DNA from 4 places in the Marinomonas sp. 63XJN7_9_ISO-PGPR-S23-217 genome. Region 4 is predicted to be linked to each of the others. Evidence: predicted binding sites of a transcription regulator. Region 4 holds the regulator's gene; each other region holds the start of a gene.
What was found. Region 4 encodes FNR, which switches genes on or off when oxygen is low (the NO sensors DNR and NnrR bind a similar motif). Its sites were predicted from a motif close to TTGATNTANATCAA; they were not measured.

Region 1: AC0VYI_RS07370 (cytochrome ubiquinol oxidase subunit I) is a predicted target of FNR. The motif match lies at 2,852-2,865, and genes of this name have one in related genera.
Region 2: petA (ubiquinol-cytochrome c reductase iron-sulfur subunit) is a predicted target of FNR. The motif match lies at 1,676-1,689, and genes of this name have one in related genera.
Region 3: AC0VYI_RS16785 (HP1242/YdcH family protein) is a predicted target of FNR. The motif match lies at 1,642-1,655, and genes of this name have one in related genera.

What each region holds. Positions count from the first base shown of each region.
Region 1 covers NZ_CM149678.1:1,588,719-1,592,903, reverse strand. Annotated here, with positions in the region: gene cydB (cytochrome d ubiquinol oxidase subunit II) at 1-1,061, opposite strand, end outside; gene AC0VYI_RS07370 (cytochrome ubiquinol oxidase subunit I) at 1,063-2,640, opposite strand; gene AC0VYI_RS07365 (glutathione S-transferase family protein) at 3,217-3,849, shown strand; gene AC0VYI_RS07360 (GNAT family N-acetyltransferase) at 3,951-4,185, opposite strand, start outside.
Region 2 covers NZ_CM149678.1:3,119,859-3,124,043, reverse strand. Annotated here, with positions in the region: gene zapE (cell division protein ZapE) at 1-602, shown strand, start outside; gene rplM (50S ribosomal protein L13) at 755-1,183, shown strand; gene rpsI (30S ribosomal protein S9) at 1,198-1,590, shown strand; gene petA (ubiquinol-cytochrome c reductase iron-sulfur subunit) at 1,750-2,346, shown strand; gene AC0VYI_RS14585 (cytochrome b) at 2,346-3,587, shown strand; gene AC0VYI_RS14580 (cytochrome c1) at 3,602-4,185, shown strand, end outside.
Region 3 covers NZ_CM149678.1:3,584,805-3,588,989, reverse strand. Annotated here, with positions in the region: gene AC0VYI_RS16790 (TonB-dependent siderophore receptor) at 1-1,048, opposite strand, end outside; gene AC0VYI_RS16785 (HP1242/YdcH family protein) at 1,310-1,582, opposite strand; gene AC0VYI_RS16780 (DUF748 domain-containing protein) at 1,885-4,185, opposite strand, start outside.
Region 4 covers NZ_CM149678.1:2,766,754-2,770,938, forward strand. Annotated here, with positions in the region: gene hemN (oxygen-independent coproporphyrinogen III oxidase) at 1-1,208, shown strand, start outside; gene fnr (fumarate/nitrate reduction transcriptional regulator Fnr) at 1,224-1,985, shown strand; gene AC0VYI_RS12930 (adenine phosphoribosyltransferase) at 2,011-2,553, shown strand; gene AC0VYI_RS12935 (IS1182 family transposase) at 2,794-4,137, opposite strand.

The DNA of each region.
Region 1 (4,185 bases), 1.2 Mb from region 4:
GTGTAACACAAAATGATAGGTACAAAGATACACGCCACAACAAACATAATTTCCATAGTATATTGGCTAGAAGTGGCGTCCCACACAGTCAAACTCATACTTGGGAAAGTAGAAGAAGGCATTAAGAACGGGAACATAGAACCACCCGCTGTGAAAATAATACCCGCAATCCCTAATGAAGAGCCGAGGAAAGCCAAACCACCTTTTTTCATGCGACTTGCAAACGCAGCCACTAGCAGACCCAATACGCCAATCACGGGAGCCAACATCAATAGAGGCACTTTACTGTAGTTAAGCAACCATGCGCCTGTTTCCACTTTTGCTGTTTTCATTAAAGGAGTCAGAACTTCGTTACCATTAATAGCGCTAGTAAGAACATAACCTTTAATATCATACGCTAGCCAAATACCAGCCAATACAAAGAACACAGCCCCAAGTATTGCAGTAATAGTGGTCGCTTTGCTCACTCGACGCAGCAAATCGCCCTCTGTTTTCATGAGCAACCAAGAACCGCCTTGGGTCATGATCATCATCAAGCTGACCAAACCACATAAGATGGCAAAGGGGTTCAACAAGGCAAAGAAAGAACCTGTGTAATCAACACGTAGGTATTCATCAAACTGGAATGGCACACCTTGAAGCAAGTTACCGAATGCTACACCGAAAATAATCGGTGGCACAGTGGAACCAAAGCCGATACCAAAGTCCCAGTTTCTTCTCCAACGTGGTGTCTCGATTTTAGAGCGATAATCGAAGCCGATTGGACGGAACCAAAGCGCCGCCAATGTCAGAATCATCGCGAAGTAAAACCCTGAGAAGGAGGTGGCGTATACTACAGGCCATGCAGCAAATAACGCACCGCCTGCAGTAATAAACCATACTTGGTTACCATCCCAGTGAGGAGCAATGGAGTTGATCATCACACGACGTTCACTGTCATCGCGGGTAATGATGTTTAAAAGACTCCCTACCCCCATGTCATAGCCGTCGGCGATAGAGAAGCCGATCAGCAATACGCCCATCAATACCCACCAAATGATTTTTAATAGTTCGTAATCCATCTTACAACTCCTTAGCTTGTAACTGATCGGTTTCTTTCTCTAGTGCGTAACGACCGGTATGCAGACTAGAAGGACCTTTTTTGGAGAAACGAATCATCAAGAACATTTCTGCGATCAGGAAAGAGGTGTACAAAGCGATGATTGCCACAATCGAGATCCAAAGATCGGTCTCTGTCAAACCTGACGCAGCCAAATTAACCGGTAAAATTTCACCAATCGCCCAAGGTTGACGGCCATACTCAGCCACAAACCAACCTGTTTCACAGGCAATCCAGGGCAATGGCAAACAACACATTACAATCCGTAAGAACAAACGATTCTGGCCGATACGACGACGCGCGTTTTGGTAGAAAGATGCCGCAAAGACAATCAACATAATGAAGCCACATGCCACCATGATGCGGAAAGAGAAGAAGATAGGCGCAACATTTGGAATACTGTAGTTCACCGCTTCATCAATTTGCTTAGAAGTCACATGGTTCATGTCATTAGTAAAGGCTTTCACTAATAGACCGTAACCTAGATCTCCTTTCACTTTTTCGAAGTTTTCTTTGACAAGTGGATCGGTAGAGCCGCTACGTAATTTCTCTAGCAACTGATTTGCGTAGATACCATTGATAATACGTTGACGGTTATGCGCTTTAAGCTCACTAATCCCCTCCACTTTACCTGTAAGAGAGCGAGTTGCGATAAGGCCAAGAACACCAGGAATTTTGATAGCGTATTCTGTTTCACCTAGCTTCTGATTAGGAAAACCAATCAAGGTAAAATCTGCTGGGGCTTTTTGAGTATCCCATTCGGCTTCAACCGCTGCTAATTTTACTTTTTGAACGTCACCTAATTCATAACCAGACTCGTCACCTAAGACAATGACACTGAGTACAGACGCCAAGCCAAAAGCAGATGCAATGGCAAAAGAACGGCGAGCAAAGGCTAGGTCACGACCTTTAAGCATGTAGTAAGCCGAAATCACCAGTACAAACATGGCACCCGTACAGTAACCAGCAGAGACGGTGTGGACAAATTTCACTTGGGCAACAGGGTTAAACAACAAGGCGCTGAAATCCACCAACTCCATACGCATGGTTTCGTAGTTAAACACAGAGCCGACTGGGTTTTGCATCCAACCATTCGCTATAAGAATCCATAAAGCTGATAAGTTAGAACCTATAGCAACCAACCAGGTAACAGCCAAGTGTTTGCCTTTGCTTAAGCGATCCCAACCAAAGAAGAACAAACCAACCAACGTTGATTCTAGGAAGAAAGCCATCAGACCTTCAATCGCCAAAGGCGCACCGAAAATATCACCCACATAGTGCGAGTAATAAGACCAGTTAGTACCAAACTGGAACTCCATAGTGAGACCGGTTGATACCCCAAGAGCGAAGTTTATGCCAAACAACTTACCCCAAAATTTCACCATGTCCTTGTACACTTGCTTTCCTGTGAGCACGTAAACGGACTCCATAATGGCAAGTAAGAAAGACATCCCCAATGTTAAAGGAACAAACAAAAAGTGGTACAAAGCAGTTAGAGCAAACTGGAACCGCGATAAGTCCACTACAGTTTCATTAATCATAATGACTTCAACCCATTCACTTGATTGAGAAAAAGGCGAATACCGGCACTTTATCCTTAGAACATGCTCTTATTGTGATACGCCCACCGTAGCACCAAACATTTGGTACTTACTATAAGGACGGATTATAGGTTAGCCATAATTGCGAAACATTGCGTTAGATCAATATAAAGAGACCGAAAAGAAATGGAGTGCACAAGAGCGCCGTTTATAGACATAGATCAAAAAAATACGAAGTTTCATTAATTGATTGTTTTGCAAACCCTTTACTGCTGCAAGAAAGGCCAATTTTTCACCTATTCCAACGCAAACCTCCCTATATTGGAACAAACACTTTTTTAAAAGAGAAGCAGAAGACAGAAAAACTGACACAAAATAGACACTGTCAAACACATCGCCAATGACAACTTAGAGACGTCGGTATTTTTTCCTTTGTAAAAGCAAATTTCTCATAAAGTTCTGGTGTACCATGCGCTGACACATGACTAACCGAATCTGTCATTCATGCGCTTTTATGTCGCCCGTTAACAAGTGAATTCATCTTCAAAAGCGCCATTACACATAGAGGACTGTACTATGATCACCATCCATCATTTGGGTGTTTCCCAATCTGACCGCATTGTTTGGCTAATGGAAGAGCTTGGCTTGCCATATAAACTGACATGGTATGACCGGGATCCTAAAACAGGAGGAGCACCTAAAGAGTACCTTGCACTGCATCCCACCGCTACCGCGCCCGTTATCACGGACGGTGACCTCGTGCTGACCGATTCTAACGCCATCGTAGAATATATTTGCCAACGTTACGCACAAGGCAAACTTTGCATTGCACCTGACAATGTGTTGTACCCTGATTACCTTTACTGGATGCAGTATCATAACCACTTGTTGTCCGTGTTTTTTGGCAAAAGCGGCCTTGGTGGGGAAGGTGCGGAATCTGGCTTTGCGAAAATCCTCCAACGTCGTGAAGACAGCTACTACCAGCATTTAAACAATCACTTAGCGACCTCTGAATTTTTGGTAGGCAACGAACTCACCTGCTCAGACATTCTTATCATGTTCGATCTAACCACCTTTCCTCTTTTTGGTGGCAAAACCTTAGAAGGGTTAGACCATGTGCAAGCCTATGTCGAGCGTGTTTCCGCTCGTCCAGCCTACCAAAAAGCCATGGCGTTAGCTGGCCCAAGCGCGAAAAACCCAAACGCTTAACCTAGCATTTTTTGCCTTATCATGGCTTAGAAAGAAAAATAGAACAGACATAAGAAAGCCCATCGTATGACGGGCTTTTTTGGTTCTCACTGTAGCTAAATTTATAGTATGCGCATGTACATACCAGAAGAGGTCGGCATTGTTGCCTTGGTAAAACCAAATTTTTCATAAAATTCTGGTGTGCCATGGTCAGCCATCAGACTCACATAGGCCGTCGTTGGTGCGTTTTTATGTAACCAATTCACCAGCGCCTTCATAATTAAAGAACCAACACCCTGATGCTGATGCTCTGGTAAAACCGCCATGTCAGTGATTTCAAAGAAGCATCCCCCATCA
Region 2 (4,185 bases), 350 kb from region 4:
AACCGGATGGTTTGTACAAGAATGGTTTGCAACGGGCACGTTTCTTACCTGCGATTGATCTGGTAAATAAGTATACTAGAGTAATGAATGTGGATGGCGGTATTGATTATCGCCTGCGTACCTTGAAGCAAGCAAAGTTATACCATTTTCCGCTGACAGAGCAATCAGATCAGATACTGGAAGATCGCTTTATGAGCTTGATTTCTGATGCATCTCACATTCAAACGGGTGGGGCGGTAGAGATAGAAGGCCGTCAGATACCATTGGTGAAAAGCTGTGACCATATGGCTTGGTTTGATATCTATGCTCTATGTGATGGGCCTCGTAGTCAGGTGGATTACATTGAGATTGCGAAACTCTATTCAACGATACTGATCTCCAATCTGCCGCAAATGGATGCGACCCGAGATGATCTGGCGCGGCGTTTTATTAACCTGATCGATGAGTTTTATGACCGTCATGTGAAGGTCATTATCACAGCAGATGTCGATATACCTGATATTTATAAAGGCGACCGCTTGGCTTTTGAGTATGATCGTACAGTGAGTCGTTTGCTGGAGATGCAGTCTGAAGAATACCTTTCTCTGGAGCACCGGCCGTAACGTTAATTCGGCTTTATTATTTATACAGACTCATGTATACTTCGCTCGCCTTTTTAAGGGTATGTGTACGTTGCTCAAACATGTGAATGTTTGGTCAACCAATAATAATAGGTATAGCGTGCAATGAGCACGCGTATTGAAAGGGTTTTTTGATGAAAACTTTTACAGCTAAGCCTGCTGAAGTACGCCGCGACTGGTTCGTGGTTGATGCTGAAGGCAAAACACTAGGCCGTTTGGCTACTGAAATCGCTCGCCGTTTACGCGGTAAGCATAAAGCGGAATACACTCCACACGTTGATACTGGTGATTACATCGTTGTTATCAATGCTGAGAAAATTCACGTTACTGGTAACAAAGCAGCTGCGAAACAATACTACCGCCATACTGGTTACCCAGGCGGCTTGCGTTCTATGAATTTCGAGAAGTTGATTGATCACGCTCCTGAGCGCGTTCTTGAAATCGCCGTTAAAGGTATGTTGCCAAAAGGTCCTTTGGGCCGTGCAATGCACAAGAAAATGAAAGTGTATGCTGGTGCTGAGCATCCACATGCTGCGCAACAGCCTCAAGAACTTAACATTTAATACGGAAGATCATTATGTCAGCTACTCAATACTACGGTACAGGTCGTCGTAAAACGTCTACCGCTCGTGTGTTCCTTAAAGCCGGTTCTGGTAACCTAGTTATCAATAACCGTTCAATTGATCAGTACTTCGGTCGTGAAACTGCTCGCATGGTTGTTCGTCAGCCTCTTGAGCTAGTTGAAGCAACTGAGAAGTTTGATGTTTACATCACTGTTAAAGGTGGTGGTATCTCTGGTCAAGCTGGTGCAATTCGTCACGGTATCACTCGTGCATTGATGCAATACGATGAGACTCTACGTCGTACTTTACGTTCTGCTGGTTACGTTACTCGTGACTCTCGTGAAGTTGAACGTAAAAAAGTGGGTCTACGCAAAGCTCGTCGTCGTCCTCAGTTCTCAAAACGTTAATTTTCGTTTTCAGATTACTATCAAAGCGCTTGGTGTTTTCTCACCAGGCGTTTTTTTTATTTTGCAATTTGTTGAAATATATTTTTTGAGCTAGGACATAGAGTTAATTGTGTTTATTCAATAGAATATTGTTTTGCTGTTCAATGAGGTGTTGGTTGTTTGGAAGAAAAAATCAATAAAAGTCGTCGTCGATTTTTAATTGGCTCGACCACCGCTTTGGGAGTGGTTGGGGGTGTCGGTGCGACCGTGCCTTTTTTGTGTTCTTGGCAGCCAGGTGATGCGACAAGAGCGTCTGGTGCCCCTGTTCAAGTAGATGTCAGTAAGCTTGAAGAAGGCCAACAAGTGACGATTGCTTGGCAAGGAAAGCCTGTTTGGGTATTACGTCGTACGGCTCAAACCATTAAAGATTTGCCAAAGCTAAACGCGCAGTTGGTGGATCCTTTTTCCTCTGTTGATCAACAGCCAGCCTATGCCGATAATCTTTATCGCTCCATTAAGCCTGAATATTTGGTATTAGTGGGTATTTGTACCCACCTCGGTTGCTCACCAAACTATCAACCCAACTCAGTGGCTGATGATAATGCGCAATGGTATGGCGGATACATTTGTCCATGCCATGGTTCGCGTTTTGATTTAGCAGGACGAGTCTATAAGCATTACCCAGCGCCAACCAACCTTGTTGTTCCACCTTATTATTTTAAGAGTGATCGCGTGATTGTGATTGGTATCGGTCAAAATGCCAAGGGAGAAGTGTAGTGGGCTTTTTTTCTGGGCTGCTTGATTGGCTGGATGAACGTTTCCCAATTAAGGCATTTTATAAAAAGCACTTCTCTGAATACTATGTCCCCAAAAACTTGAATGCCATGTATGTTTTTGGTGTTTTGGCAATGTTGCTGCTATTTAATCAACTGATTACGGGGATTTGGTTGGCGATGAGCTATACGCCCACTGCAGCCGGTGCGTTTGCCTCTATTCAATATATTATGCGTGATGTGCCCTACGGTTGGCTGATTCGCTATATGCATACAACCGGAGCTTCGGCTTTGTTTATCGTACTGTATATTCATGTGTTGCGAGGTTTACTGTACGGTTCCTATCAACGACCTAGAGAATTGGTATGGCTATTGGGGATGACTCTGTATTTCATTATTATGATCGAAGCGTTTATGGGCTATTTGCTGCCTTGGGGGCAAATGTCTTATTGGGGCGCGCAGGTTATTACCTCATTATTTGGAAGTATTCCCGTGATTGGCAAAGGCTTAGAGCAGTGGGTTCGAGGTGATTACCTTGTTTCTGGTGTGACGTTGGGGCGATTCTACGCATTGCATATTATTGCGTTCCCTATATTGATGGGGCTTTTGGTGTATTTACACTTGTCAACGCTACGTCATGTAGGCTCAAACAATCCTCAAGGTATCGACATTAAAAAACATGTGAATAAAAAAGGCGTGCCTTTAGATGGGGTTCCTTTTTCTCCTTATTTTATTACCAAAGACATTTTAGCTATTGCCGTTTTTCTTTTTCTTTTTTGCGCGGTGATTTTCTTCTTCCCTGATGGTTTTGGTTTTATTCTAGAAAAAGCGAATTTTGAGCCTGCTAATCCTTTAATAACGCCTGTGCATATTGAGGCCGCTTGGTATTTCTCGCCTTTTTATGCCATGTTGCGTGCTATTACCTTTTCGCTGTTTGGGTTGGATGCGAAGTTCTTGGGCATGGTCGTCATGTTATCGTCAGTGCTTATCGTATTTTTTGTGCCCTGGTTGGATAAAAGTCCTGTTCGATCCATTCGCTATAAGGGCTATTTAAGTAAATGCTTTTTATGTGTTTTTGTGGTGAGTTTTCTGGTGCTGGCAGTGATGGGAAGCTTGCCAGTTGGTAAAACGACGACTTGGGTTTCACAGCTTGCCACTTTGGGGTACTTTTCTTATTTTTTATTAATGCCTTGGTATTCCCGTGTTGAAGCGACTAAGCCTGTACCGGAAAGAGTGTCCCTGTGATGCGAAGAGTCATCTTGATTACGTTGTTTTCCTGTTTTTTTAGCATTGTTGCCGTAGCAGGAGGGAGCGACCAAGGGGGAATGACGCCTGATTTTAGTGATCAAGCCTCTTTACAGCGGGGGTTAAAGATTTATTCAAATTATTGTTCTGGCTGTCATCAGCTTAGTTATATGCGTTATAAGGAAATTTCTATTGATTTAGGTATTCCTAATGCATTATTTGAAGAAAATTTATTACCAAAATATGCTAGAATGGGCAGCCAAATTACAGCGACTATGGCATCTGTTGATGCAAAACGTTGGTTTGGTGCAAAAGCACCTGATTTAACACTTGAGGCGAAACGAAGAAGTCCCAATTGGATATATCATTATTTGCAGGGCTTTTATCAAGATAAGTCGCGGCCATTAGGGGTGAATAACCTGTTGCTTGAGAATGTTGCGATGCCCAATGTGCTCGAACATTTGCAAGGGCAAAGGTTGCTACAATGTCAGCAAGAAGAGAAATCGCTTAAGTCTGGTCATAATTGCCGCACAGTGGCTGGAAAGATAAAAGGAACGGTTTCTGAGCAAGAATTTAAGCAAATCGCATATGATACCGC
Region 3 (4,185 bases), 820 kb from region 4:
CTGCTAAGGTGATGCCTTTGCGTTTACGAACTTGGTCTCGGTATTGACGTTTACTGGTATCGGGAATGCCATCACCATTCGTATCAAGCAGTTTGTTTATTTCGTGATATTTCTGAGTCTCGGTATTTTCGAAGTAGCGAACGGCGAGATTACTATCCAACCATGAATTAATGGTGTGGTCGAGCTTAGTTTGAAAGACTTGTGCGTTAAGCTCTTGGTAGTCTGTTCTTTCGTTATCGTTCCAAGAAATTGGCGCTAGGAAGTTGCCATTATTATCCGTTGGAATCCCGCGTAAGCGAGCGCCGTTTATGTTCTGGTGAATATTTGTATATTGAGTGGTCAGTGTGTCGTTATCGTTAATATCCCACGCATAGCCAAGATCGATAATACGGTTTTGTTCTTTCACATTATTGCGGTATGAATGTTGTCCATCCGAATAAATTCCCACTCGGTAGCGTTTTGAAGCCTCTTTGTTAAGTGGACCAGAGGATTCTACACTGCCGCTTAGAAAGTCTTTGTTGCCCACCGTGGCTTGGATCGTGTTGCGTGGATCATAGGTTGGTTTCTTGGTGACATAGTTAATCACACCGCCAGGTTCTCCCGCGCCATACAGGGCACCAGATGGCCCTTTTAAGACCTGAATCTGATCAATGGTGAAAAGTTGAGGAATTGAAAAATCCCCATAAGGATCGCCTTTCAATCCATCGTAGAGGATCTCGTCTTGGCTGAAGCCGCGTAGGGTAACAGTAGAAACGTTGTTTTGTGATAATCCTGATATTGAGCGATACAAATCGGTTATTTGCCGTGCAGCTTGATCCTCTATCATGGTGTGAGTCACCACTTGCACGGACTGTGGTGTTTTGTCTATAGGGGTTTCAGTACGTGTGGCGAAGGTTGTTTCGTCGTCTTTATAGTAGGACAAAGCGCGTCCTTTCACATCTATTGTGTCTAATTTTACGTTTGCGTCTGTTGTGTCGGCAAGGGTATTGGTAGAAAAAGCAAGCGCACTACAAGCTTGCATTGCGATCAGAAAGGGGTTGAGCTTCATAACAAAACCAAGGGTCAAAAAAATGGAAGGAATATGATAGTGATTATGATAATCGTTTGCAATATTGAGTTGTTTTAATATACCAAAAGGTTTTGTGGATTGGTTGTTATTGGATGAAAAAGCGAGGATTAACGAGATAAAGCTCGTAAGGCATTGTTCATCAAGAATATTTTTAGAAGGTTGCTAGAAGAGCAAGTTAGAATAGTAAAGGCGCAATGATCAGATCCGTTCAGTCCTCTGCCTCATTACGCCTTCATGGAATTAAAGTTGCATTTGGCTTGTCTGGTTAGCAGTCTGAGACTGTTTTAGATAATCAACCAAGGTGTCTTTAAGTTGCAAGCGACGCTTTTTAAAGGTCTCTTCTTCTTCCGTTGAAACGAGAAGAATTTCCTGCTCCATTTTTTTGATTTCGTTCGTCAGGTAGTGGTATTCATCCGATAGCTTTTTAAAGTGGTCATCCGTCATTTTAAGACTATGAATGTCGTCTTTAAATTCTGGTAACTCAAGGGCTAAATTATGATTTTCGATAGGCATATTATTTTCCTTTTTTCACTCTCTAATCATTAGGCTAGGTTATTTGCGAGTTTGATGTCTTGATACCGATCACGTTTTTTAAAAAACGCATTAGTAAAGTTATGGCGCATTGAATTCATCATCACAAGGCATTGCGCATTTATTACTTGGCTTTTAGGCATTTTGAAGAGGCTTTTACTAATCGCTGACGGCGCATGTGTGAGCAGATACCCCCATATTGGTTAATAAGGATTATGGCGAGGTAACTGATTCTTTTGTCGTTTAACTTGCCGCCAGTTCGCGATGAGCTGGCGGCAATTGGATTAAAAGTTTAAATCGATGCGTGGCGTGCTACCACGGGTAAGATCAACTTCAGGCGCGCAGATAAAAATACGAGAGGAGTCAATCTTTTGGTTCACTAGGTAATTTTTTAGGCTCTGTGCTCTTTTTATTGCTATCGCATTGGCAGTTTGACGGGCTGCATCACTTATGGTGACTGGTGGCTTTTCTAGGCCTAAATCCTGATAGCTTGCTACACCACAGGCTCTCAGCTCACTGTCTTCTTTGTTTTTCATAAGATCTGTTAATTGTTTTAAAAAAGTTTCTTGATCTGCCGAAAGGTCGGTTTGTTTCGCCTGAAATTTCAAAGGCTCTACGCGAATTTTTAACAACTGTTCACCTGCGAACTGCGCAATTGAAATGACATTCGCATAAGGCACAAAGGTTTGCAGTAAATAATTAGTGGACGCTTTAAATAAGGCCTTCTTGATTGGCAAAACGAGGAGATCTCCCCATCCGAACTGAGGGTTATCTATGTTACCGGAGAGGGGAATATCGAGATTAATATTACCGTTTCCGTCTTTTAATGCGCTAACTGCAATGTTCAGAGGAATTACTCCAGTTTTGATCACTGAGCTGCTTTTGTACGTCCCTCCAAGGTCAAATTGTTTTAGTACAATATGACTTGTGCCACTGATAACACCTTCTTTCGAGGTCAATTTAAGGTTTAGATTCAATTGACCAGAATCAATTTGGTAACCCAAAACATTCGCGATATAAGGAGAGTAAGGCGGTAGCTCGGCTTGGCTAACCACTAAGTGAGACGACATGGTGAGTTTTTTGGCGAGAGGAAGTATCGTCAGTTCACCAGAAAGAGTGGAGTATTTGTCATTTCTAGCTTGGAAATCTAAAGTGGCTTTTTGCTCTTTATCCTTAGTGTTGAGGTTGCGAATAGCAAACTTTTCAATGGTTAGCGTGCGCTTTAGAGCGGGATCAATACTCTTGTCTTGAATATATAAGCTAGACTTACCTGTCATGTTGTAAGCATTTAAGATCACATAATAAGGGGCTTTAAATGCGGTGTTTGCAGAGGCGTTGGTTGAACTCTGTTGTGTGGCGATGTCTTGTTGTTTCGGTACGTCGATTGGTTTGGCTTTTTCTGAGGGTGCTTGCTGTTCGTTGGTGTCGACAAATACCAAGTTTTCAATGCGTTTTTTGCTGTCTAATAGCAAGTTGCCTTTAACCCCTTTGGTATCGATCTGTTTGATGCGAATGCCATCTTGGTTTGCATGGATTTGATCAATAGACACATCATCAATGGTAGCAAGGGCTGGAGAGGCGGGCTGATTTGTTTTAGGCACAAGAGGCTCAGAAACGATAAGTTTTTGAATGTTCAACTTATTAAGAGAGACGTTAAAGTTGTTACCTTGCTGGTTAAGGTTAACGTGAGAGAGTGAAGCATCTTGCCATGATGCCGCTCGTTTTGTGTCTGATAACTTCGCATCAAAGGCTTGAGTCATCAAGTTTAGGTCTGTGCCTATTACATGGGGTGTTTGTTGGTCATTAAGGTCTAGGTTCAGGGTATTCGCCGTAATATGCAGTTGTCCTAGTGAGACATCCGCTTTATTTTTTTGTTGAGCCGTGATACCAGCTAACGTCAGTTTTATGTCGTTATTATTGACTTTTATACCCTTGCTCGGTGTTTGTGAGAACGAACTGGTATTCGTCAGGCTGAGAGTGTCGTAGTGGGTTTTGATATCCGCTTGTTCTGCGCTTAGGTTGTGACTGTCTAGCTGACTTTTTACTGAGAGCTGAAGCGCATCAGTAGTGGATTTGCTCAACTGTAACTGACTAAGAGCCAAAGTGCTTTGCTCATTCGTCAAGGCAAGAGAAGAGAGCGCCAATGTTAATTGATGAAGGTTGATGTTGGCCTGTGGTGTATTGGCGGTGAGTGTTTGGTCGTGCTGTGTTACATCGAAAGGCGTGTTAACGGATAGCTGGGCGACACTGGCACTTTGCTTATCTTTTAGTTTGGTTGTTAATCCATTCACTTGAATATCCACATTGCCTTTTGCACTGATGTTGTTTTGTGAGTCATAAGAGGCGGATAGGTTTGATAGCGCTAAGGTACTGGAAGCCAGAGAAAGATGATTTTGGTCTGGCAGGGGTAAATTCAATGCCTTGAAGTTAGCGGTGAGTGAAGAATCGTTAAGCTGGTACGATGTTTTACCATCATTTTTTTGCAGGCTGGCAGTCAGAGTTCCTTTCAGGCCGATATTCCCCTTACTTGTTTGATAAGGGGTTGGAATAAAGTGGGCGAAGGCTTGCAGTGGAAGTAAGGTATC
Region 4 (4,185 bases):
CATTTTGCGCTCATCTTTGTTACTACTGCGCCTGCAACAAAATTGTGACAAAACAATACGACAAGGGCGAGGAGTATGTGGAGTTATTAGGAGAGGAAATACGCCTACGCAGCTTAATGATTGACGCTGATCGTCCGGTGACACAACTGCACTTCGGAGGTGGCACACCAACCTTTTTGTCTGAGTCACAATGGCAGCAGTTATTTGATGTAATCAATAGACATTTTTCTTTGATTACCAATGGCAGTCAGGACTATAGCGTTGAGATTGACCCTCGAGAGATTAGCAAGTCAAAACTGACACTTCTGACAACCATGGGCATAAATCGCGTCAGCATAGGCGTTCAGGATTTCGATATATCGGTCCAAAAAGCCATTCACCGCATACAACCTGTTGAAATAGTTGAAAAGCTCGTCAATGACTGCCGCGAACTCGGTATACGTTCTATTAACTTCGATTTAATTTATGGCTTACCGTTTCAAACTCTAGACGGTTTTAAAGAGACGCTGAATATCGTTTTGAGATTACAACCAGAACGTATTTCCGTCTTTAACTACGCTCACTTACCTGAGCGGTTCCCAGCGCAAAAACGGATTCCAGAGGAGAACCTACCTTCTGCAGAAATGAAGCTGCATATACTCAAAATGACCATTGATACATTAATAGAAAATGGCTACGTCTATATTGGCATGGACCATTTTGCTAAGCCTGATGATACGTTGACGATTGCTCAAAACGAAGGCAAATTGCAACGTAATTTTCAGGGGTACACCACCCATGCAGATACAGATTTGATTGCCTTTGGCGTATCCGCGATCAGCAACTTAAGCGGCGTGTATATCCAAAACCATACTGACTTGTCTCTTTACCAAAATAGCATTGAAAACGGTCAACTCCCTATTATGAAAGGCTATATCAGCGATAATGATGACAGAATTAGACATCGAGTCATTATGACGCTTATCAGTCAATTTAGATTAAGCTTTCAAGCCATAGAACAAGAGTTTACTATACGCTTTAAAGAGTACTTCGCAGTAGAGCTTGCTAAATTAAAGCAGCTAGAATTGGATGGCATCATTGAAATTCTGAGCCAGCAAGAAGATACTATTATAAAAGTAACAGATCGGGGACGATTACTTATTCGCTGCGTATGCATGGTTTTTGACAAACATTTGAACAGCGTAGTCAAGTATTCAAAAGTAATATAATCTAGGGAGAGTGAAATGCCCGCAACACACACACAATCACGTTTTAGCAGTAAGTTATCTTCTCAGTGTCAAAATTGTAGCTTAAGTGCGCTATGCCTACCTATCGCTCTGGCAGACGAAGATATTAATCGATTAGATCAAATCATTGAGCGAAAACGCCCTCTAAAGAAGGGGGAGGTGTTATTCCATCAAGGCCAACCTTTTAGTTCTGTCTTTGCCGTGAGAACCGGCACACTAAAGACTTTTAATATTACCTCTTCAGGCGAAGAACAAATCACAGGCTTCTATTGCCCTAGCGAACTGGTTGGTCTAAGCGGTATCGATGATAATACCTACCCTATTTCTGCTAAAGCACTAGAAACAACCACCGTATGCGAAATCCCATTCAGTCATTTGGAGAATCTTTCCGCACAAATCCCGTCACTCAAACACCAGATGTTCAAAGTAATGAGCCGTAAAATTGGCGATGATCAGCAAATGATGGTACTTCTGGGCAAAAAGAATGCTGACGAAAAAGTAGCCTCATTCCTTCTTAACCTATCGAACCGCTTTAAAAAGCGTGGTTATTCAGCGACGTCCTTCCGACTTTCCATGTCCCGTGGTGAAGTGGGTAACTATTTAGGCTTAGCAGTAGAAACAGTTAGTCGTGTGATCACACGCTTTCAAAAAAACGAATTAATCCAAGTAGATGGTAAAGAAATTTCCATTATTGACTTGCCAGAAATGCAAAAACTCGTGGGAGTTGCGCCTGACTGTGGTAAAATAGCTCAGTTTTGAACTACAAACTAGGCGCACTTTGATTATGCTGTATGATGATTTCTACGTTAAGTCATTAATTCGTTCTGTTGAAGACTGGCCAAAGCCAGGCATCAACTTTCGAGATATCACCCCTATTTTTAGCGACCCAAAAGGCATGCGTATGGTCGTTGATGCTTATGTGCATCGCTATATTACCAGCGATATTACTCATATCGCTTGTATTGATGCTCGTGGCTTTTTGATCGCGGCCGTACTGGCATATGAACTACAAAAACCGCTGATTTTGATCCGTAAAAAAGGGAAACTGCCTGGCAAAACCATTTCACAAGCGTACGACTTAGAATACGGTTCCGCTGAGTTGGAAATTCAGGAAAACTCAGTAAAAACTGGCGATAATGTTTTATTGTTTGATGATCTTATTGCTACAGGTGGCACCCTATTAGCAGCTATTGAGCTATTAACGAGCCAAGGTGCAGAGGTTAAAGAAGTGGCCGCTATTATTGACCTGCCCGATCTAGGTGGAAGCCAAAAATTACAGGATAGAAACATCCCCGTTTTTAATCTGTGTGCGTATGAAGGTGATTAATCATCTATTTGCCTTTATTCACTAGAGGCAGTCTAAAGCATCAATAAAAAAGGTGGCGAATGCCACCTCAGGTTACTGATAAACCCCAGTTTTTTGCTGGGGTTTTATTTTTCTGAGTCTTTTGCTCACATTCCTTCCTAAGTGACTCAAGATATCTCATTAGTTACTTAGAGCTCTTTGAGGCCTTTTATTAAGGCTCTGACTATCGATTTCGTCATTTTTTTGAACAAATAAAAGCCTCTAGCTAAGCATTAAGGCTATCTTTTTCATATTTTGGGCGGCTGCCGTTAATAGACATTGAGAAGCTACTTTATCTGTTCCTCGAAATCGTGCATATCGATAGCCATGCAGCTCTTTTGCGTCGGCAAAACTTCGTTCCACGGTTTCCTTTCGTCTGGCATAAATGACTTTGCCTAATGGGGTTAGCCGATGGGCATTGATGCGTTCTTTGCTATCTTCCCAAACATGACGCGTAATGGTTTTGACCGATTTTTTGTTTGTGGTGCAGCGGTGCTTTTCTGGGCAGTTCGCGCAGATCAGGCTATCTGAGTCGTAGTGACGGTAACCTTCTCGAGAAGTGGTTTTGTAAATGAGTTTTTCACCTTGCGGACAGAAGTAGACATCTTGTTCCCTGTCGTACTTGTATTCGCGTTTATAGAAGAAGCCTTTCTTGTGATTAGGACGACGATAGCCCATCACGGCATAGATATGTCGTTCTTCTAACCCATGACAAACTGCCGAGGTAAAGTACCCCGCATCGACTCCGACCGATGTGATGAAAAGCTTAAAGCGTTCTTTGATTCGGTCCAATCGCTCTAAATAAGGGACAGCATCGTGGACATTGCCTGCGGTGACGTGTACGTCAGTAATAATGTTGCAACGTGCATCAACCGTTCGGTGATCTAAGTAGAAGAACCCTTTGGGCTTAGTATCTCGTACCATATAGCCACTCTCTGGATCCGTCGTACTCTGCTTGATTTCACGACTCTCCACCTTGTTTTTTTCAGGTGGTAAAGGCTTTTTTCCATGAACGAGTCGATCCTCCTCAACGGCCTTATCGAGCTCATCCATATACGCCTGTCGGGACTGTTCAACCACTACTTTTTCAAAATGCTTTTTGTTCGCATTGGCTTTAAGGTGTGTGGAGTCCGTATAAAAGGTGTTTCCGCCAACTAACTTGTGTTTTATAGCCTGGAGTACGATCTCATCAAAGATCTTTTGATAGATATCGGATTCCTTAAAACGACGTGTGCGGTTTGCACTCAAAGTGGAAGCATCGGGAATTTTGTCAGTCAGGCCTAAACCTAAGAACCAACGATAAGCGACATTAACTTGAACCTCTCTAATCAACTGACGTTCACTACGAATACCAAAAAGGTAGCCAATAAATAGCAACTTAAACATGAGAGTAGGATCGAGAGCGGGACGACCGTTATCCGCGCAATAAAAATCCTTCACAAGATCATGTAGAAAGGAAAAATCAATAATTCGATCAATCTTGCGAAGCAAGTGATCACTGGGGACGAGCTCGTCGATGGAAACAAACTCTAAAGTAGACTGGGTTTGAGGGCGTTCTTTAAGCATGCCGTTATTATAAAAAATCCCCGCCGAATGGCGAGGACTTTATCAGCA